DNA from 3 places in the Vibrio sp. SCP2 genome. Region 1 is predicted to be linked to each of the others. Evidence: predicted binding sites of a transcription regulator. Region 1 holds the regulator's gene; each other region holds the start of a gene.
The links. Region 1 encodes MetJ, which represses methionine synthesis genes. Its sites were predicted from a motif close to TTAGACNTNTANANGTCTAA; they were not measured.

Region 1 (7,555 bases):
AGTAGCGATTTCGGGTCTAAACTGGTTGATCCTAAGTCAGGTATTCATTACTATATCGCGCCTTAGTGATATGGCTAGCTTTACAGCAGCGGTATCCGAAAAGGTTTTTTATTAACTACGTGTGGTGTCCGGCTTAGAATCGGATAGCGACACGGCCTATATTTAGAGGTTCTCCCATGAAAGCTGGTATCCACCCAGAATACAAAGCAGTAAAAGCGACTTGTTCTTGCGGTAACTCTTTTGAGTTCAACTCAACTCTAGCTAAAGAGTCTATCCACCTAGACGTATGTGACAAATGTCACCCATTCTACACTGGTAAGCAACGTATCGTTGATACAGGCGGCCGTGTTGATCGCTTCAACAAGCGTTTCGGTGCTCTATCAAGCAAGAAGTAATTTCTTCTTAGCCGAATCTAAAAAGGACGCTCAGGCGTCCTTTTTTGTTATCTGTCACTCACGCAATATCCATTTTGCAGAGTAATCTATTATTAATTTTAATATTCGCTAGCCATATCTCTGTTCATCTGGTCTTATCTCCAGTCATTTACTACTTTTTATTGCTTCGGCTCGCATTCTGACCTAGGCAGCTTGACTTAGTTACTCTAGAATGGATTTCCCCATTCCATATAATTATTAATGAGTACCTACACCTATGTCAGACGACAATCGCCAAGAAGTATCCCCAGAAGAACAGTTTCGTCAGCAAGCTTTGGATTATCATGCTTACCCAACTCCAGGTAAAATTGCAGTCGCACTAACAACACCAGCAGAAACGGCTAAAGATCTTGCTCTAGCCTATAGCCCTGGTGTAGCAGAGCCTGTACGTGAAATCGCACAAAACGCTGACAACGTCTACAAGTACACATCAAAAGGCAACATGGTTGCTGTTATCTCAAATGGTACGGCGATTCTTGGTCTTGGCAATTTAGGTCCTCTAGCATCTAAACCTGTAATGGAAGGTAAGTCTCTGCTTTTCAAACGCTTTGCGGGTTTAGATTCAATTGATATTGAAGTAAAGCACCGTACTATCGAAGAGTTTGTCGATACCGTTGCTAACATCGCCGATACTTTTGGCGGTATTAACCTAGAAGACATCAAAGCGCCAGACTGTTTCGAAATCGAAAAGCAGTTGATTGAGCGTTGTGATGTACCTGTTTTCCACGATGACCAGCACGGTACGGCGATTGTTACCGCGGCAGGTATGCTTAATGCCATTGAACTTCAAGGGAAGAAGTTAGAAGACGCAACGATTGTGTGTCTAGGTGCAGGTGCAGCAGCAGTAGCATGTATGGAGCTACTGATTAAGTGTGGCGCGATGCGTGAGAAAATCTACATGCTTGACCGTAAAGGTGTTATCCACACTCGTCGTGACGATCTTAACGAATACAAACAGCTATTCGCCAACAACACCGATAAGCGCACACTAGAAGACGTTATCGAAGGTGCTGACCTGTTCCTTGGTGTATCAGGCCCTAACCTACTCTCACCAGAAGCTCTTCAGTTGATGGCAGACAAACCGGTCGTCTTTGCGTGTTCTAACCCAGATCCAGAGATCAAACCTGAACTTGCTCACGAAGTACGTAACGATCTGATCATGGGTACTGGTCGTAGTGATTACCCTAACCAAGTAAACAACGTGCTGTGTTTCCCATTCATCTTCCGCGGTGCGCTAGACGTGCGCGCAAGTGAAATTAATGATGAGATGAAACTGGCAGCGGTAGACGCTATTCGCCAACTAGCGAAAGAAGAAGTACCAGCCGAAGTCCTAGCAGCTGCTGGCGTTGATGCACTGTCATTTGGTCCTGGTTACATCATTCCAAAACCAATGGATCCACGTCTATTGCCTCGTGTTGCTAAAGCCGTTGCTCAGGCCGCTGTTGACTCAGGTGTTGCTCGCATTGAAATGCCAGAAAATTATATGGCCGAGTAAATTGGCTAAATAGTCTCTTCGAGAACGAAAAAACCGCTGTTAAGACAGCGGTTTTTTTTATTTCAATTTCGTCAGCGTGCGAAAATTAGGTGCGACTATTTTTATTATTCGTCGAAAGATTCGAACTCAATTCCCATCTCTGTCATCAGTTTTTTCACTTCAGCAGGGAGATCGTCTGGGCGGTCTTTACGTAAATCTTCATCAGTCGGCAGTGGCTGCCCGGTATATGCATGCAAAAAAGCTTCACACAATAGCTCGCTGTTTGTTGCGTGGCGCAGGTTATTAATCTGGCGGCGTGTACGCTCATCAGTCAAAACCTTTAATACTTTCAATGGAATAGAAACTGTAATCTTCTTTACTTGTTCGCTTTTCTTTCCATGCTCAGCATATGGGCTAATGTATTCGCCATTCCAATCTGCCATTGCGCACCTTTCGTTATTTTTTATGGTTGAAAATAGAATCCCTAATTTTAGCGGTATTTATAGCCACAAGCAAAGACATATAGACGTCTAGAAGTGTTGACGTCCACAATAATGATAAGTAAAGTGGAAAGGTATGGGATTGGAATAACATATATCTAACAAGATAAAGGTATAGCGTATTCCCAAATAGAAGTCACTAAAGTTCGAAAGGAAACACTTATGAGCACCCGCAAACCAGCCACAATCGCGGTACGTACTGGTATCGAGTCCGACACTCAACATCACGCAGTTGTTCCACCTATTTACCTCTCGACAAATTATGGCTTCCCAGCCTTTGGTGATGTACCAAAGTACGATTACACCCGCTCAGGCAACCCAAACCGCGGGCTACTCGAAACTGCTCTGTTTGAACTTGAGTCAGGTAAAGGCGCGGTCGTGACCAACTGTGGTACTTCGGCACTGAATCTATGGGTATCCGCTTTCCTTGGCCCAGATGACCTTATCGTCGCACCGCACGATTGCTACGGTGGTACTTACCGTCTATTCAATACCCGCGCAAATAAAGGTGATTTCAAAGTTCTATTTGTTGATCAATCTAACGAACAAGCCTTTGCTGAGGCCCTAGCTAAAAAGCCTAAACTGATTCTATTGGAAACACCATCTAACCCGTTAGTTCGTGTCGTCGACATCGCAAATGTATGTGAGAAAGCCAAACAAGTTGGTGCTCTAGTGGCTGTCGACAATACCTTTTTGACACCCGTGTTCCAAAAGCCTTTAGACCTTGGCGCCGACTTTGTTATTCACTCAACCACTAAGTATATCAATGGTCACTCTGATGTTATTGGCGGTGTTGTCATTACCAAAACAGAAGAACACGCTGAAGAACTTGCTTGGTGGGGGAACTGTATTGGTGCAACAGGCACACCATTTGATAGCTACATGACGTTGCGCGGCATCCGTACACTGGGGGCGCGTATGAAGGTGCATGAGGAGAGCTCTCGCCAAATTTTAGACTTCTTACAGACCCAAGACTTAGTCGGTAACATCTATCATCCTAGCCTGCCTGAGCACCCAGGCCATGAGATTGCTAAAAAGCAGCAAACAGGCTTTGGTTCTATGCTCAGCTTCGAATTCGCGGGTAGCTTTGCACAACTTAAATTCTTTGTTGGTGAACTAGAGCTTTTCTCACTTGCTGAATCTCTCGGCGGTGTAGAGAGTCTAATCTGTCACCCTGCTTCAATGACTCACCGAGCGATGGGTGAAGAAGCACTTGCAGAGGCAGGTGTTTCCCAACAACTTCTGCGCCTGTCGGTTGGGCTTGAAGATGCAGAAGATTTAATTGCTGACCTTGAACAAGCTTTTGCAAAAGCTAAGGAAGCCTTCTAATGCCTACTACTCAACGTCAACTCCATAAGTTTGGTGGAAGCAGCCTAGCCGATCCTGAATGCTACCGCCGCGTCGTCGGTATCTTAAAAGAATATTCACAATCAGAAGATCTGATTGTTGTTTCAGCTGCAGGTAAAACGACCAACCGTTTGATTGCATTTCTCGAAGCCCTCAATAAAGATGGCCGTATTGCTCATGAAGAACTTCAAGCACTACGCCAGTTTCAAACTGAGCTGATTGAAACGCTTATTGAAGGAGAAGTAAAACAGCAGCTACTCGCTACTTTAAATGATGAGTTCAGCACCTTGGGCGAGTTGACTTATCCGCTTAACGAAGCTGAGAAAGCAGCCGTTTTAGGCCATGGCGAAGTATGGTCTTCACGCCTATTGGCAGCGCTGCTCAATCAACATTCATTGCCTGCCGTAGCTCAGGATGCTCGCGCATTTTTACGTGCTGAAGCGGGCACTCAACCTGAAGTCGACTTTGGTGCTTCTTACCCGTTAACTAAAGAAGTATTAGTGCAACACGCTCACCATAGAGTGGTGATCACTGGCTTTATGGCTCAAGATAGTCAAGGTCATACCGTATTATTAGGGCGTAATGGTTCAGACTATTCAGCAACCGTTATCGGCGCGCTGGCAGAAGCGAAACGCGTAACCATCTGGAGTGACGTAGCAGGTGTATACAGTGCAGACCCAAGGTTAGTGTCAGATGCCTGTCTTCTGCCGCTATTACGCTTAGATGAAGCCAGTGAGCTTGCAAGACTTGCTGCCCCTGTACTGCATAGCCGTACATTACAGCCCGTTGCTCAAAGTGCGATGGATCTGCATCTTCGTTGCAGCTACCAACCAGAATCAGGCTCTACACGCATTGAACGTGTTCTTGCTTCTGGTCGCGGCGCAAAAATCATCTCATCCCTAGATGAAGTGCTATTAATTCAACTCAATTTCACCTCTGGTCATGATTTCCAGCGAGTCGAAAATGAGGTACTTGCAAGCCTCAAGCGAGCCCAGCTTGAACCACTGACTTATGAGGCTCAAGCCGACCAACATTGCTTACGTCTCGCTTATACAAGTGAAATAGTGGGTGGCGCTTTAGAGTATCTCCAAGACGCAGCAATTGAAGCGGAGATTAAGCTTAAAGAAGGTTATTCGATGGTAGCGGCGGTAGGAGCAGGCGTAACCAAGAATGCTAACCACTGCTATGGTTTCTACCAGCAACTCAAGTCTTCACCTGTCGAGTTTATTTCCGAGTCATTGTCAGGGCTTAGCTTAGTTGCCGTTTTACGCACAACCGATACTAAGCCTTTAGTTAAAGCTATTCATAGCCAATTGTTCCAAGCCCAGAAACGTGTCGCCATTGCCCTATGTGGTAAAGGCAATATAGGCTCAAGCTGGTTAGAACTGTTCACCGAGCAAAAGGGCGAGCTAGAAAAGCGTCATGGCATGAACTTTGAGTTAGTGGCTGTGATCGATAGCCAAACTTATTGGTTCGACCCGAAAGGAATTGATGCGAGCCAAGTTGGTGTTCATTTCGATGACGAAGCGACTAGCCACGAAGGAAACGACTGGATTGAAAAACTCGGTGCTATTCAAGGCTATGATGATCTTGTTGTGTTGGATGTGACTGCCAGTCAAACCTTAGCCCAACGCTACTTAGAAATTGCGGAGCAAGGCATGCACTTGATCTCGGCAAATAAAGTCGCGGGGTCAGCTTCTAGCCAATACTACCATCAGGTTCAAGACGCCTTCGCAAAGATCAATCGTCACTGGCTTTACAACGCTACCGTTGGTGCAGGGCTGCCAATTAACCACACAGTTCGAGACCTACGAGAAAGCGGCGATGACATTATCGCATTATCAGGTATTTTCTCAGGCACCCTCTCGTGGCTATTCCAGCAATACGATGGCAGCGTTCCTTTTGCTGAGCTGGTAGACCTAGCGTGGCAGCAAGGCTTAACTGAGCCCGACCCTCGCAGCGACCTAGACGGTTCAGACGTTATGCGTAAACTAGTCATCCTAGCGCGCGAGTCAGGCCTTACATTGGAACCAGAAGCGGTAAAAGTTGAAAGTTTGGTACCTACAGAGCTCGCTGAGCTATCCCTAGATGAATTTCTTGATAAGAGTGCGCTATTAAGTGAACTGCTCGCAGAGCGCCTTGAGAAAGCTCAGCGCGAAGACAAAGTGCTTCGTTATGTCGCAAGATTAGAGAAAAATGGTACTGCAACGGTAGGTGTTGAAGCGCTAAGCAAAGAGCATGCTCTAGCGAACTTACTGCCATGTGACAATATATTCGCTATCGAGAGTAAGTGGTATAAAGACAATCCACTTGTTATCAGAGGCCCTGGCGCAGGCAGAGAAGTCACCGCAGGTGCGATTCAATCTGATTTGAACCTCCTCTCAAGTTTACTCTAACTCACAAAGGCGCTGATCTCCTCGGCGCCTTTTTACTTTATTCTCTTTCAATCCCATATCAATTTACTTCAACTAAACTTGAAGCCAGCTCATGATTAAGTTGAAAAATATTCATAATCACATTATTGACATTAAATCGTATTCAATACATTCTGTAGACATATAGACGTCTAAACGTCGATTTGGAATTTTAGAGTTTTATGGCACGGAGTGGCCACAGGGAGAGTAAGATGGGATACACGCACGCAGGTCATATCGACGCCTTAAATCAGAATATCGCCGAACTGTCTGACAATATCAATGTGTCATTTGAGTTTTTTCCACCTAGTAGCGAAAAGATGGAAGAAACACTTTGGAACTCTGTGCACCGCCTTAAGACTCTACAACCAAAATTTGTTTCGGTTACCTATGGTGCTAACTCCGGTGAGCGAGATAGAACACACTCGATTATCAAAGAGATCAAAGATCAAACAGGTCTAGTTGCCGCGCCGCACTTAACCTGTATTGATGCATCACGTGAAGAGCTTGTCCGAATCGCTGATGACTACTGGGCAAATGGTATTCAAAGTATTGTCGCGCTGCGTGGTGATATTCCCCCAGGTGGTGGTAAGCCTGAAATGTACGCTTCTGACCTCGTCACTTTGCTAAAAGAGCGCCATGACTTCGATATCTCAGTTGCTGCTTTCCCTGAAGTTCACCCAGAAGCAAAAAGCGCTCAAGCTGACCTACTTAACCTAAAACGTAAGGTAGATGCAGGTGCGAGCCGAGCTATCACTCAGTTCTTCTTTGACGTAGAGAGTTACTTGCGATTCCGTGACCGCTGCGTGGCGGCAGGCATTGATGTAGAAATCGTTCCCGGCATTTTACCTGTTTCGAACTTCAAGCAAGCTTCTCGCTTTGCGGCGCAGAACAACGTTAAAGTTCCGGGGTGGATGGCTAAACAGTTTGAAGGCTTGGATGATGACCCAACGACAAGACAGCTAGTTGGTGCAAGCCAAGCGATTGACATGGTGCGTACATTGAGCCGTGAAGGGGTTAAGGATTTCCATTTCTACACCCTCAACCGTGCGGAAATGACTTACGCCCTGTGCCACACTTTAGGCGTTCGCCCTAAAGCTTAGATAATGTTCCAAAATGACTAAGTATTGCTTGGTCATTATTGTCCGCAGAAAGCAAAAAGGCTGAACCTAAGTTCAGCCTTTTTATTCGAGTAGTGATTACTCTACTTCATCCATTTTGCCAAGTAGGCTACGGATGCGCTCTTGCCAAGCAGAGTGCTCTTGCTGCATTTGCTGAGCTTTTTGTTCTAGCTCTTCACGGTTGCTACGTAGTTCGTTTGCTTCAGTTGCTAGCTTTTCTTTCTCTTCTTTCAGTTCTTCAACTTCCATTTGTAGAAGAGCAATT
Region 2 (7,555 bases), on a different contig from region 1:
ATCTAGCTATAAATTAATGACGCTCTACTTAATTATGACAGTTGCTTGCCGGTAAAGTTGAGTGGTTGCTGGCACTGCTGGCAGCGATAACTTGCTTGATTACGTAATACTTTATTATGGCGACGAATGGATAACGGATAAGTGCTACAGCCACAGTCGTACTCAAAGGTTTTCCCTTGCACTGATGTTGTTTCGAAGCTGTGGGTGGTGCGGGCTGGCACGTTAAATACTGATTCCATGACCCCTTGCCACTCTTTACCATGTGGTCGAACGCGGCCATAGACTTGGTAGGTAATCAGATGAGCAACTTCATGAGGAATAACTTCCGCTAAAAATGCCTGCTGATTCTCTGTGAACAAAACTGGGTTGAGGCGAATCTCATTCAGTTGCAAGTAGGCTTTACCCGCCGCTTTGCCGCGTAGATTGAAGCTCAATTGCGGGAGAGGAAATGAGCGCTTAAATGTATGTGAGGCGATCTGGATGCAGTCAGCCATGACCTTTTTTGCTCGGTATTCAAGTTCCAAGTCCAACGCACACTCCAAATAAAACGCCTCTATAATTAGAGGCGAATCATATACTGGTTCAGCGTAGAGCGCGACTTATGGGTGATGCTTTTTCTTGATCGTTTCGTGATAAGCGTGCCAAGTACCATAACCAAGAATTGGCATGGTAAACAGCATTCCGATTCCATAGGTCGCAAAGCCGACGAGAATACCGCCACAAATGAGTGCTGCCCAGACAATCATGGCTGGTATATTCGATTTCACTGCATTAAAGCTTGAGAAAACTGCAGTCATCATATCAACGCGACGTTCCATCATTAATGGAATGGAAAACGCTGAGATACTGAATACGACACATGCTAGAACGAAACCGACCAGTGAACCTATGACTAAGAAAGGCATAAATTCTGTTAGCGGCGCACCTTGGACGGATGGATATAGAGCGTGTAGAAGTGCTGCTATTCTCATCCAGAAGATCATACATACCGCTAGCAACACGGCAAATGCCCATTGGGAAGTGGAGTTACGGCCAATTGCTTTCATTGAGTGAAGTAGGCTCGCGTGGTGGCCTTTTTCTCTTTCCCAGCTCGCATCATAAAGACCAAGTGCCAAGAAAGGACCAATAAGCATATAGACAACGAGACTTGGCATCACGACTAAGTGAGTGCCCTGCCATTGGACAAGTAAAACAATACCTATCGCGGCGGCCATAAAGCACAAACCGTAAAAGGCGCTGATAAGTGGCATACGGACAAAGTCATGCAGACCGAGCGACAACCAGTGGAACGGGGCAGAAATACTGACCTGATTACACGGAATCGTGCGGGCGTATTCTGAGTCTTTGACTTCTTTGTTCTTGTCATCGAAGTCGTGTGGATTCACCGTACGAGGCATACATCCTCCTTGATCGATTCTCTACCTACACTGTGCTCTTGAGCGACAGTGAACGAAACTCGATGCCCGGCTTGGCGACCTCTAATAATGTAAGCGGCGCATCAGTTAAACAGTTTACGAAGCAAAGTCGTTATGCGATTTGTTCGTTAACATATTTTTAACTATTGACCGCATGGCAAAAAAATACAAATTTCTTGATGTTTTTTTGCGCATAAAAAAAGAACGTCTGGTAATCCAGACGTTCTTAATATTTTTATAGTGTAATCAAAGATTACTTCAGACCAGCGAACTCGCGCAGTAGAGCGGCTTTATCTGTCGCTTCCCATGGGAACTCTTCGCGACCGAAGTGGCCGTATGCCGCAGTTTTCTTGTAGATAGGCTGAAGCAGGTTCAGCATCTCTTGCAGGCCGTATGGGCGAAGGTCGAAGTTTTGACGAACTGCTTCAACAATAACGTCTTGCGATACTTTTTCAGTACCGAAGGTTTCAACCATGATAGACGTTGGATCTGCAACACCGATCGCGTAAGAAAGTTGGATTTCACAACGATCCGCTAGACCAGCAGCAACGATGTTTTTCGCAACGTAGCGTGCTGCGTATGCTGCAGAACGGTCAACTTTTGATGGATCTTTACCAGAGAAAGCACCACCACCGTGACGAGCCGCACCGCCGTAGGTATCAACGATGATCTTACGACCAGTTAGACCACAGTCACCCATAGGACCACCGATTACAAAACGACCGGTTGGGTTGATGAAGAAGTTTGTCTCTTTGTTGATCCACTCAGAAGGCAGTACAGGTTTGATGATCTCTTCCATAACTGCTTCACGTAGGTCAGGAGTCGAGATTGAATCACAGTGCTGGGTAGAAAGAACAACTGCATCAATACCAACGATCTTACCTTGGTCGTACTGGAAAGTTACCTGAGATTTAGCGTCAGGGCGTAACCATGGCAGTGTACCGTTTTTACGTACTTCAGCTTGCTTCTGAACAAGAAGGTGAGAGTAAGTAATCGGAGCTGGCATTAGGATGTCAGTTTCGTTGGTTGCGTAACCGAACATGATACCTTGGTCACCAGCGCCTTGCTCTTTAGGGTCAGCTTTATCAACGCCTTGGTTGATGTCTGGTGATTGCTTACCGATTGTGTTTAGAACCGCACAAGAGTCAGCATCGAAACCCATGTCAGAGTGAACGTAACCAATTTCACGAACCGTCTGGCGAGTTAGCTCTTCAATATCAACCCATGCTGAAGTTGTGATTTCACCACCAACCATCACCATGCCGGTTTTTACGTAAGTTTCACAAGCAACACGTGCTTTTGGGTCTTGCTCTAGAATCGCATCAAGGACTGCATCAGAAATTTGGTCTGCAATTTTATCTGGATGACCTTCTGAAACAGACTCAGAAGTAAACAGGTGCTTAGCCATGTGAGCTCCACTTTAAATTTTTAGAGAGCGCTCCGTTATCAAAAGGGGAGCACTAATAAATAATACTGATATCTGTAGGTGTATCTACATCTAGACGTCTATTTTAGTTTTGAATGCTCGGATTACAAGCTCTTTTTTGTTATTTACTAAAACCAAACGTTTGCGTTAATCGGTCGAAATATTAGTAACTTTTATCGATTTGTTGCGAAAGCGAGGAAATTTGTGAGCTTTTGTCTTGGAAAACGATTGCAGTGCTGGTGGTGCTTTGAGAGAATTATCGCTCATTTTATATTTGATTCGCTTAATGCATTCAGGAGCTGACATGTCTTCTCGTCAACATCTCGCTAACGCAATTCGTGCTCTAAGCATGGATGGAGTTCAACAAGCTAACTCTGGTCACCCAGGTGCACCTATGGGTATGGCTGATATCGCTGAAGTTCTTTGGCGTTCTCACCTAAACCACAACCCTTCAAACCCTGAGTGGGCTGACCGCGACCGTTTCGTTCTTTCAAACGGCCACGGCTCTATGCTGATTTACTCTTTGCTACACCTTTCTGGTTATGAGCTATCAATTGACGATTTGAAAAACTTCCGTCAGCTACACTCTAAGACTCCAGGTCACCCAGAGTATGGTTATGCACCAGGTGTTGAAACTACAACGGGTCCTCTAGGTCAAGGTATCACTAACGCTGTTGGTATGGCGCTAGCTGAGAAGACACTTGCAGCACAGTTCAACAAAGAAGGCCACGACATCGTTGACCACTTCACTTATGCATTCATGGGTGACGGCTGTCTGATGGAAGGTATCTCGCACGAAGCATGTTCTCTAGCAGGTACGCTAGGTCTTGGTAAGCTTATCGCGTTCTGGGATGACAACGGCATTTCTATCGACGGTGAAGTAGAAGGTTGGTTCTCTGACGACACACCTAAGCGTTTTGAAGCGTACGGCTGGCACGTAATCCCTGCAGTAGATGGTCACGATCCAGAAGCGATCAATGCCGCTATTGTTGCAGCGAAAGCTGACCCACGCCCAACTCTAATCTGTACTAAGACTATCATCGGTTTTGGTTCTCCAAACAAATCAGGTTCACACGACTGTCACGGTGCTCCACTAGGTGCTGAAGAAATCGCAGCAACTCGCAAAGAACTTGGTTGGGAACATGGTCCATTTGAAATCCCAGCAGACATCTATGCAGAGTGGGATGCGAAAGAAGCAGGCGCAGCTAAGGAAGCAGCGTGGAACGCTAAGTTTGATACATACGCAGCAGCTTACCCAGCTGAAGCGGCTGAGCTCAAACGTCGCCTAAACGGTGAACTACCTGCCGAGTGGGAAGAGAAAGCCAATGCAATTATTGCTGATCTTCAAGCTAACCCTGCCAACATTGCATCACGTAAAGCGTCGCAAAACGCACTAGAAGCGTTCGGTGCTATGCTCCCTGAATTCTTAGGTGGCTCTGCTGACCTTGCACCTTCTAACCTAACTATGTGGTCTGGTTCTAAGTCGGTTTCTGCTGAAGATGCAGCGGGTAACTACATCCACTACGGTGTACGTGAATTCGGTATGACAGCGATCATGAACGGTATTGCACTACACGGTGGTTTCGTACCATACGGTGCAACTTTCCTAATGTTCATGGAATACGCGCGTAACGCGATGCGTATGGCTGCGCTGATGAAAGTTCAGAACATCCAAGTTTACACGCACGACTCTATTGGTCTTGGCGAAGATGGCCCAACTCACCAACCAGTTGAGCAAATGGCATCGCTACGTCTAACGCCAAACATGAGCACATGGCGTCCATGTGACCAAGTGGAATCTGCAGTAGCTTGGAAACTGGCTATCGAGCGTAAAGACGGTCCAACGTCTCTAATCTTCTCTCGTCAAAACCTTGCACAGCAAGAGCGTAACGAAGAGCAAGTTGCAAACATCGCTCGCGGTGGTTACATCCTGAAAGATTGTGCAGGCAAGCCAGAGCTAATCCTTATCGCTACAGGTTCTGAAGTTGAGCTAGCAGTAGAAGCAGCAGCGCAACTAACGGCTGAAGGTAAGAAGGTACGTGTAGTATCTATGCCTGCTACTGACGCATTCGACAAGCAAGACGCTGAGTACCGTGAATCTGTACTTCCATCTGACGTTACAGCTCGTATCGCTGTAGAAGCTGGCATCGCTGACTTCTGGTACAAGTACGTTGGCTTCGACGGTCGTATCATCGGTATGACAACATTTGGTGAATCTGCACCAGCAGGTGAGCTATTCAAGATGTTCGGTTTCACTACAGAAAACGTAGTAAACACAGCAAAAGAGCTACTAGCATAAGATTTGCTGAAGTCATGAAGTAGAAAACCGAGCCTAGTGGCTCGGTTTTTTTATGCGTTCAATCTGAGGTCAAGTAGCGACTACTCAAACTCGTTACCCCAGTTATCCTTCTCTTTGTGGCCGCAGACTTTACACGTGACATATCTGTCCATGTCATAGTAGTGACCGCCATTAATAAAGGCATGAGCCATCAGTTTGACTCTACCTAACAAAGAAGTGTCCGTGTCGTAGCTGCTGGTCTTTCTTACAAGCACTTCACTATGGGGTGTTTCTTGTTCGCACTGTTTACAAAAGTGAGTGGCTGGGTACCCAGACATAGTCATTTCCTTTGGTTGATGAAACTAGATAAGAAACAGCCATAAGGAAAACAATCTCACACAGCGACTATCTATATTGCTGGCTTATTAATCAAGTTCTACAGTTTCAATTGTTCGGCACACATCACTAACTTAATGCGCTTTGGCCTACTATCGGGTAGTATTTGTGACACGAAAATGATGTAGGGCGATGGAGTTATGCTGAAAGTTGCGATCAACGGGTTTGGACGTATTGGCCGTAATGTTTTGCGAGCGGTATATGAAAGTGGCAAAAACCAACAAATAAAGGTAGTGGCGGTGAATGAACTGGCGCAACCGGATGCGATGGCCCATCTACTTCAATATGATACTAGTCATGGTCGTTTTGGTAGAAAAGTGACCAACGATCAAGAGCACATCTATATCCACCATGATACTCCTCATCAAGGCACTGGTGAGTTTGATTCCATCCGTATCCTTCATCTTAATGATATTGAGCTACTGCCTTGGCGTGATCTCGAAGTGGATTTAGTTCTCGACTGCACAGGTGTATTTGGCACCCAAGCGGATGGTCAAGAGCATATCAAAGCAGGAGCCAAGAAAGTCCTGTTCTCGCATCCTGGTGCCAGCGACCTTGATAACACCATCATCTATGGTGTTAACCACGAAACGCTCAAAGCGGAACACAATGTGGTTTCTAATGGCTCTTGTACCACCAACTGTATTGTGCCGATCATTAAAGCACTTGATGACGCGTTTGAAATCGAATCCGGCACTATCACTACCATTCACTCTTCAATGAACGACCAGCAAGTCATAGACGCTTACCATTCGGACCTAAGACGTACCCGAGCAGCGAGCCAGTCGATCATTCCTGTGGACACCAAGTTGCATAAAGGTATTGAAAGAATCTTCCCGAAATTTTCCAACAAGTTTGAAGCGATTTCTGTAAGAGTTCCGACGGTAAACGTCACAGCAATGGATTTAAGTGTCACAATTAATACAAATGTGAAAGTTAATGACGTAAATCAAACCATTGTTAACGCATCTCAGTGTACATTACAGGGCATTGTTGACTATACTGAAGCGCCGCTCGTTTCGATCGACTTTAATCATGATCCCCATAGCGCGATTGTCGATGGTACACAGACACGAGTGAGTAATGGGCACTTAGTAAAAATGCTCGTTTGGTGCGATAACGAATGGGGCTTTGCGAACCGTATGTTGGATACAGCGCTCGCAATGCAGAGTGCGAAATAACCACTCTTTTAATGGAGAATATTTATTTTAACCCTTGAAATAAATATTGAGCATCTCCACTATACCAACAGCGTTTGAAGAATTAATAGGTCTGGCAGGGTTGCCGGGCTACTGAAAACTTTACTTATTGAAAATTTGAGAGGACACATCATGTCTGTAATCAAGATGACTGACCTGGATCTAGCAGGTAAACGTGTATTTATCCGTGCGGACCTAAACGTACCAGTAAAAGAAGGCAAAGTGACTTCTGATGCACGTATTCTAGCATCTCTACCAACAATCAAGCACTGTCTAGAAGCAGGCGCGAAAGTTATGGTTACTTCTCACCTAGGTCGTCCGACTGAAGGTGAATACGCAGAAGAGTTCTCTCTACAACCCGTTGTTAACTACCTAAACGACGCACTAGATTGCGAAGTTAAGCTAGCAAAAGACTACCTAGAAGGCCTAGAGCTAAACACTGGTGAGCTAGTTGTTCTTGAGAACGTTCGCTTCAATAAAGGCGAAAAGAAGAATGAAGAAGAGCTATCTAAGAAATACGCTGCCCTATGTGACATCTTTGTAATGGATGCATTCGGTACTGCTCACCGTGCACAAGCATCTACTCACGGTGTTGGCATGAATGCACCTGTAGCGTGTGCTGGTCCTCTACTTGCTGCTGAACTGGAAGCACTAGGTAAAGCAATGGACAACCCAGAGCGTCCACTTGTTGCTATCGTTGGTGGTTCTAAAGTTTCTACTAAGCTAACAGTTCTAGAATCTCTATCTAAAGTTGCTGACCAACTTGTTGTTGGTGGTGGTATCGCAAACACGTTCATCGCAGCTGATGGCCACAACGTAGGTAAGTCTCTATACGAAGCAG
Region 3 (7,555 bases), on a different contig from region 1:
GTAAAACTGGTCGAACTGGCTCAATCCTTTGATGCCATCCTTACCATTCAAAATCATGAAGGCAAAGAAGCGACAGCAGACAGCGTGATGGGACTGTTAATGCTCGAATCAGCGCAAGGCGAACATGTCACAATCAGCGCTGAAGGTAGCGATGCGCACCCTGCACTTGAAGCCGTTTGTCATCTTATTGAAGACAAGTTTGACGAAGACGAGTAATTCGCGACCAATTAGCACTAAATAACCCTCCTTCACAATAACTTATTAAATACATTCTAAAATTAAGTTACTATTCACAGCATTGTAAGCATAGAGAGTCAGGGGGAATGAATGGCAGAGCAAATAGAATTCGATCAAGCTCACCAAGCCCTCCAAGAAGTTACCGAAGCTCTAGAAAATGGTCGTTTTGTCCATGTCCGTCGCCAACTTCAGGACATGGAACCAGAAGATATTGCCCATCTCTTAGAAGCCTCTCCACGTAAAAGTCGTGAAGTCCTTTGGCAACTCACCGATCCGGAAGATTACGGTGAAATTCTTGATGAATTAAACGAAGACGTTAAAGATGATCTGGTGTCTAAGATGGCGCCGGAGATGCTTGCTGAAGCCACTGAAGGTATGGAAACGGATGACGTTGCTTACGTACTCCGAAGCCTTCCTGATGACGTCTCTCGCGAAGTTTTATCCCAAATGGATGCTGCTGAGCGTCTATTGGTTGAAACGGCCCTTTCTTATCCGGAAGACACGGCTGGTAGCTTGATGAACACTGACGTTATCACCATTCGTGGTGATGTCGACGTCGATGTTGTGCTTCGTTATTTGCGTATGAAAGGAGAGCTTCCTGAAGCCACCGATGCTTTGTACGTGATTGATGAAGAAAGCCGCCTGATTGGCGAACTGCCGATCACAACCCTTCTGACCACTCAGCCTGACGTTAAAATCAGCGATGTCATGGAAGATGCCGATGAAGCCATTGATGTCACCATGAGCGACTCTGATATTGCCAGCCTATTTGAGCGTCGTAACTGGGTCTCAGCACCTGTTATCGATGAGAACCAACACTTGGTCGGTCGCATCACTATCGATGACGTGGTCGATGTTATCCGTGAAGACGCTGAGCACTCCATGATGAGTATGGCGGGTATGGATGATGACGAAGATACTTTCGCCCCCGTAGTAAAATCAGCGCGTAAACGCAGTATATGGCTAGGTGCTAACGTTCTCGCCGCCCTTGCTGCCGCATCCGTATCAAACATGTTTGAAGCGACGCTTGACCAAATGGCGGCAATTGCTGTCTTGATGACCATAGTCCCTTCTATGGGCGGTGTGGCGGGTAACCAAACTGTCGCTCTTGTGATCCGTGGTTTAGCCCTTGGTCATATCGGTGATGCCAACAAACGTGAACTGCTGATGAAAGAGGCTGCAATCGGCCTGCTCAATGGCATCATGTGGGCATTGATTATTGGCGGTATCGTTGTCGCTTGGAAAGGAAATTGGATGTTAGGTGGCATTATTTCCGCCTCAATGCTGACCAATTTACTGGTCGCTGGTGTGGCTGGGGTAACCATCCCTATTCTGCTCAAGAAGATGAACATCGACCCTGCACTGGCAGGAGGCATGGCGCTCACAACCGTGACCGACGTTATCGGCCTATCTGTCTTCCTTGGCTTAGCAACCATCATGATTTAATCAGACTCTCAGAGACTAAAAAGCGCAGCTTATAAGCTGCGCTTTTTGTTGCTAATTTAGAACTAGTTAAGGTTTGGCCCTAACCATTTCTCTGCTTCAAGCATATCCCAACCTTTGCGATCCGCGTAGCTTTGCGCTTGATCCTGTTGGATCTGAGCGATCGCAAAGTAGCGGGAGTCTGGGTGAGAGAAATACCAACCGGAAACAGACGCGCCTGGCCACATCGCATAACTTGTCGTCAGTGACATATCGATGGTCTCTTCAACTTTAAGCAGCTCCCATAGAGAGCCTTTCTCAGTATGTTCAGGACAAGCAGGGTAACCCGGAGCAGGACGAATCCCCTGATATTTCTCACGGATCAACTCATCATTCGATAAGTTCTCATCGGCAGAATAGCCCCAGATGTCTTTACGTACCTGTTCATGTAAGTACTCGGCAAACGCTTCAGCTAAACGATCGGCCACCGCCTGAATCATGATGGCGTTATAGTCGTCACCGGCCGCTTTATATTGGTCAGCAAGTTCGCGCTCACCTATACCGCCCGTGACTGCAAACGCACCAATCCAGTCCTTCTTACCTGACTGTTTAGGAGCAATGTAATCTGATAAACAGTAGTTAAAGCCTTTTGGTTTCTCTGTTTGCTGACGCAGGTTATACAACACTTTGGCCACTTCTGTACGCGACTCATCGGTGTAAACTTCAATATCATCACCAACACTTGCAGCAGGGAACAGCGCACACATACCGCGAGCTTTAAGTAGCCCTTCTTTCTCTACTCGGTCTAGCAGATCATTGGCATCTTTAAATAGACGCTTCGCCTCTTCGCCGACTTCTTCATGGTCTAAGATCGTTGGGTACTTACCGACAAGCGACCAAGTCATAAAGAAAGGCGTCCAGTCAATGTAGTTACGCAATGTAGCAACATCAAAATCATCGAACACATGGACACCCAGCTTAGCAGGCTCTGGAGGCGTATAGCTCTCCCAGTCAATCGCCACTTTGTTAGCACGCGCTTGTTCAAGAGTCACAGGCTTAGTTCTTGGCTTCTTACGATTGTGTTGGTCACGAACACGGACGTAGTCAGCATCTAACTTCTCGACGAAAGCAGGACGCAGCTCATCTGACAGTAGTGAAGTACACACACCTACAGCTCTCGAAGCATTGTTTACATACACCACGGGATGTTTGTAGTTTTGCTCAATCTTAACCGCAGTGTGGGCTTTCGATGTCGTCGCGCCACCAATAAGCAGCGGCAAGTCAAAGTCGAGACGCTCCATCTCTTTTGCCACATGAACCATTTCATCCAATGAAGGAGTAATCAGGCCGGACAGACCAATAATATCGACATTCTCTTCTTTGGCGACTTTGAGGATCTGCTCACACGGCACCATTACACCAAGATCGATGATCTCGTAGTTATTACACTGTAGAACAACGCCAACAATGTTCTTACCAATATCATGAACATCACCTTTTACTGTCGCTAGCAGAATTTTACCGTTCGACGAACCCGCTTGCTTAGAGGCATTAATAAAAGGTTCTAAGTGAGCAACCGCCTGCTTCATCACGCGAGCTGACTTAACCACCTGAGGTAAGAACATCTTACCTTCGCCAAACAGGTCACCTACCACGTTCATGCCGTCCATTAGTGGACCTTCAATCACCTCTAACGGCTTGCTGGCATTAACTCGCGCCTCTTCGGTGTCTTCAACAATAAACTCGGTGATACCTTTAACTAGCGCATGCTCTAAACGCTTCTCAACTGACCAAGTACGCCATTCAAGCGCCGAGGCATCTTCTTCTTTTCCGACGCCTTTACCTGCATATTCAGCGGCAATATCGAGCAGTCGCTCCGTCCCATCATCGCGTCGGTTGAGAACGACATCTTCTACCGCTTCACGCAACTTGTCGGGTACGTTGTCGTAAATTTCAAGCTGACCTGCGTTAACGATGCCCATGTCCATACCGTTCTTGAAACAGTGGTATAAGAACACCGCGTGAATCGCTTCGCGGACGTAGTTATTGCCGCGGAATGAGAACGAAACGTTCGAGACACCGCCAGAGATCATTGCGTAAGGTAGGTCACGCTTGATGTCCGCAACCGCTTCAATAAAGTCTACTGCATAGTTGTTATGTTCTTCGATACCAGTGGCAACAGCAAAAATGTTCGGGTCGAAGATGATATCTTCAGGTGGGAAACCAATTTCATCAACCAAGATATTGTAGGCATTAGTACAGATTTCCAGTTTTCGTTCACGCGTTTCTGCCTGACCAACTTCATCAAACGCCATCACGATAACAGCCGCACCATAGCGACGAATCAGCTTAGCTTGCTCAACAAACTTCTCTTTACCTTCCTTGAGTGAGATGGAATTCACGATGCCTTTACCCTGAATACACTTCAAGCCAGCTTCGATAACCTCCCACTTAGAGGAGTCGACCATGATAGGCACTTTGGAAATTTCTGGCTCAGAGGCACACAGGTTGAGGAAACGCACCATACATGCTTCAGCATCAAGCATGCCTTCATCCATGTTGATATCGATGATTTGCGCACCATTCTCGACTTGCTGGCGTGCAACCTCTAACGCCTCATCATAAAGCTCTTCTTTGATCAGACGTTTAAAGCGCGCAGAACCCGTTACGTTAGTTCGTTCACCAACGTTAACAAACAGGGTTTCTTTTTCAATCGTAAGTGGTTCAAGACCAGATAGACGACAAGCCGTAATAAGCTCTGGTAATGCGCGCGGTTTTACTCCTTCTACCGCGATAGCCATTTGGCGGATATGCTCTGGAGTCGTACCACAACAACCGCCAATCAGGTTTAAGAAACCACTCTCAGCCCACTCTTTAACATGCACCGCCATATCTTCAGGTGATAAATCATACTCACCAAAGGCGTTAGGTAAACCCGCATTAGGGTGAGTCGAAACAAATGTCTCTGAGATACGTGAGAGCTCTTCTACATACGGACGTAGCTCGTCAGGGCCAAGCGCACAGTTCAAACCAAATGAGATTGGATTAACGTGACGAAGGGAGTTGTAGAAAGCTTCGGTTGTTTGACCGGAAAGCGTTCGACCTGACGCATCGGTAATGGTGCCCGATATCATCACTGGCAGTTTGAGTCCCAATTCTTCAAATACAGTTTCAACTGCAAAGGCACACGCTTTAGCGTTCAAAGTATCGAAGATGGTCTCAATCAAAATTAAATCTGAGCCACCTTTGATCAGAGCGCGCGTCGACTCTGAATACGCTTCGACAAGCTCATCAAAGCTAACGTTTCGATAACCAGGATCGTTTACATCAGGTGAAATAGAACATGTGCGGTTAGTTGGGCCCAATACACCTGCAACGTAACGAGGTTTTTCTGGCGTTTTTGCCGTCCACTCATCAGCCGCTTCACGTGCGAGTTTGGCAGCAGCGAAGTTGATCTCTTCGCTTAGGCTTTCCATTTCATAGTCAGCCATTGCAATAGTGGTTGCGTTGAAGGTGTTGGTTTCGAGGATATCTGCACCTGCTTCTAGATAAGCAGAATGGATATCTTTAATAAGTTGAGGCTGAGAAAGAACAAGTAAGTCGTTGTTGCCTTTTAAATCGCAATGCCAGTCAGCAAAGCGCTCACCTCGATAGTCTTGCTCTTCTAGTTTGTAATCTTGAATCATGGTGCCCATACCACCATCGATCAGCAAGATACGTTGTTTTAATTGAGCTTCAATCTGTTGCCTTACATTACTTCCCACGGTACAGCCTCATTCCTTTAGTTATCACTCCATCCTATCACACATTAAAAAGGAGTCTAGACGTCTAAAAGACTTAATTGATGACTTAGTTATGACAAAAAAATGTTTGCTATTTGTACATAGTAGGCAGAAAATTCCCATTCATAATTTGTTACATGTTGAGATTCTAATGTCGGTCTATTACACGCTCTGTTTCCTATCAGCTGCCGCTATGTTGATTGCGTTTGTAAACAGCAAGATAGGTAAAATGCAAACCACCATCGCGATTACTGCAGGCTCGATGATGCTGTCGCTGTTGATTCTTGTAGCAGGTCAAAACGATTGGTTTCATTTAACAGAAATCGCTTCAAACACAGTGGCGAGCATTAACTTTGAAGATTTCCTACTAAAAGGGATATTGGGTTTTCTTCTCTTTGCCGGTGGTCTTGGTATCAAACTGCCCAACCTCAAAGATCAAAAATGGGAGATCACTGCCTTAGCTCTGGGCGCGACTCTATTCTCGACTTTCTTTATTGGCTTTGTCCTTTATGGTTTCTGTCAGTTTATCGGCATTCAGTTCGACCTAGTCTACTGCTTACTGTTTGGTGCACTTATCTCACCAACCGATCCAATTGCTGTACTGGCCATCGTTAAAAAGCTCGACGCTCCTAAACGAATCTCAACTCAAATCGAAGGTGAATCTCTATTTAACGATGGCTTTGGTCTCGTTATCTTTGTCACTATCTTTACCATCGCCTTTGGTACCGAAGCTCCTACCGTCGGCAGTGTTACTATGCTGTTTATCCAAGAAGCGCTTGGCGGCATCTTATATGGTTTTGCTTTAGGGTTACTGTTCCACTATTTAATCAGTGCTACCGACGATCACTCAATGGAGCTCCTACTAACCATAGGTATACCAACAGCAGGCTATGCCTTCGCCGAAGTTCTGCATGTTTCTGGACCATTAGCTATGGTCGTATCTGGCATTATGATTGGTAACTGGACCAGATTTATTGGTTTCTCCAAAGAGAGTGAAGATCACCTCGATCACTTCTGGGAACTCGTTGACGAATTCCTTAACGGTGTCCTATTCCTGTTGATTGGTATGTCGATGCTACTATTTGAATTCCATAAGGAAGACTGGATTCTAATGGCTTTCTCAGTACCTCTAGTCTTATCAGCCCGCTACCTCAGTGTTTTCTTGTCTTACATTGGCTTTAAGCGCTTTCGTCAATATAACCCTTGGTCAGTCAAGATTCTTACTTGGGGTGGGTTAAGAGGCGGATTGGCATTAGCCATGGCGCTGTCAATTCCATCTGGTATCTGGGTTATTCAAGATAAACTGATCGATGTAAAAGAGATTGTCCTAGTCATGACCTACTCAGTAGTAGTGTTCTCAATCTTAATTCAAGGCTCTACCATTACGCCAATGATCGAAAAAGCTAAGCTTGCCCAAAAAGAGATGGACTCTGAAAATAGAGAAGCAGAGCAAGAATAGGGGTTGGAAACATCTATAACGCAAAGGCAGCTAACCAAGCTGCCTTTTTAGTATCTAAAGCTTTTGGATCATAGGTAACCTAAAGCTATTTTTGAGCATTTTCCGTAACAGGTTTCATCATCGATTTACGCAGCTTGATGACAATAATGCTTGAAAGTGCAGTGATGCAGCCATGATCCCCGCTGTGAAGTAACAGGTGTCGCAATGATAGAAGAGCAGCAGCTATGTTGGACAACGATACTAGGATGCGGAAACGGACTTCGTCGTGCAGAAAACTGGAAAACTGGAAAACTGGAAAACTGGAAAACTGGAAAACTGGAAAACTGGAAAGTTTTTGAGGGTTGGCATATCGTGTCAAACCTTATTGTTTTCAATACATAACGTTGTCATCCCCGAGAGCGAGGCACGAGCGAGTTGGGGATCTCTTACAGCAAGCCGAAGGCTCTATGAGATTCCCTACTCCTTCCTTCGTCAGTCTATGGAATGACAGTTTACCTCTCAAAGGACGCTATCCACCTAAGGTTCTCAACGCGTAACATTCCAGCAGGGCGAAGCCCACTCCCGTTTTCCCGAAACGAAGTGTTCCATAGGGCATAGCCCGTTCCACCTCCCCCTTAAACGAAAGAAGCCCGTTGCGTCAGCAACGGGCTTTCTA

Region 2: metK (methionine adenosyltransferase) is a predicted target of MetJ. The motif match lies at 2,906-2,925, and genes of this name have one in related genera.
Region 3: metH (methionine synthase) is a predicted target of MetJ. The motif match lies at 5,472-5,491, and genes of this name have one in related genera.

What each region holds. Positions count from the first base shown of each region.
Region 1 is NZ_JCAFVV010000012.1:69,777-77,331, forward strand. It holds gene rpmE (50S ribosomal protein L31) at 177-395, shown strand; gene AC5O63_RS20680 (malic enzyme-like NAD(P)-binding protein) at 652-1,929, shown strand; gene metJ (met regulon transcriptional regulator MetJ) at 2,034-2,351, opposite strand; gene AC5O63_RS20690 (O-succinylhomoserine (thiol)-lyase) at 2,571-3,737, shown strand; gene AC5O63_RS20695 (bifunctional aspartate kinase/homoserine dehydrogenase II) at 3,737-6,151, shown strand; gene metF (methylenetetrahydrofolate reductase) at 6,382-7,272, shown strand; gene zapB (cell division protein ZapB) at 7,369-7,555, opposite strand, start outside.
Region 2 is NZ_JCAFVV010000005.1:45,572-53,126, forward strand. It holds gene AC5O63_RS15085 (SprT family zinc-dependent metalloprotease) at 33-530, opposite strand; gene AC5O63_RS15090 (DUF2189 domain-containing protein) at 600-1,397, opposite strand; gene metK (methionine adenosyltransferase) at 1,669-2,823, opposite strand; gene tkt (transketolase) at 3,146-5,140, shown strand; gene AC5O63_RS15105 (hypothetical protein) at 5,221-5,457, opposite strand; gene epd (erythrose-4-phosphate dehydrogenase) at 5,656-6,696, shown strand; gene AC5O63_RS15115 (phosphoglycerate kinase) at 6,847-7,555, shown strand, end outside.
Region 3 is NZ_JCAFVV010000005.1:205-7,759, reverse strand. It holds gene AC5O63_RS14810 (HPr family phosphocarrier protein) at 1-216, shown strand, start outside; gene mgtE (magnesium transporter) at 328-1,683, shown strand; gene metH (methionine synthase) at 1,746-5,423, opposite strand; gene AC5O63_RS14795 (cation:proton antiporter) at 5,593-6,900, shown strand; gene AC5O63_RS14790 (hypothetical protein) at 7,105-7,281, shown strand.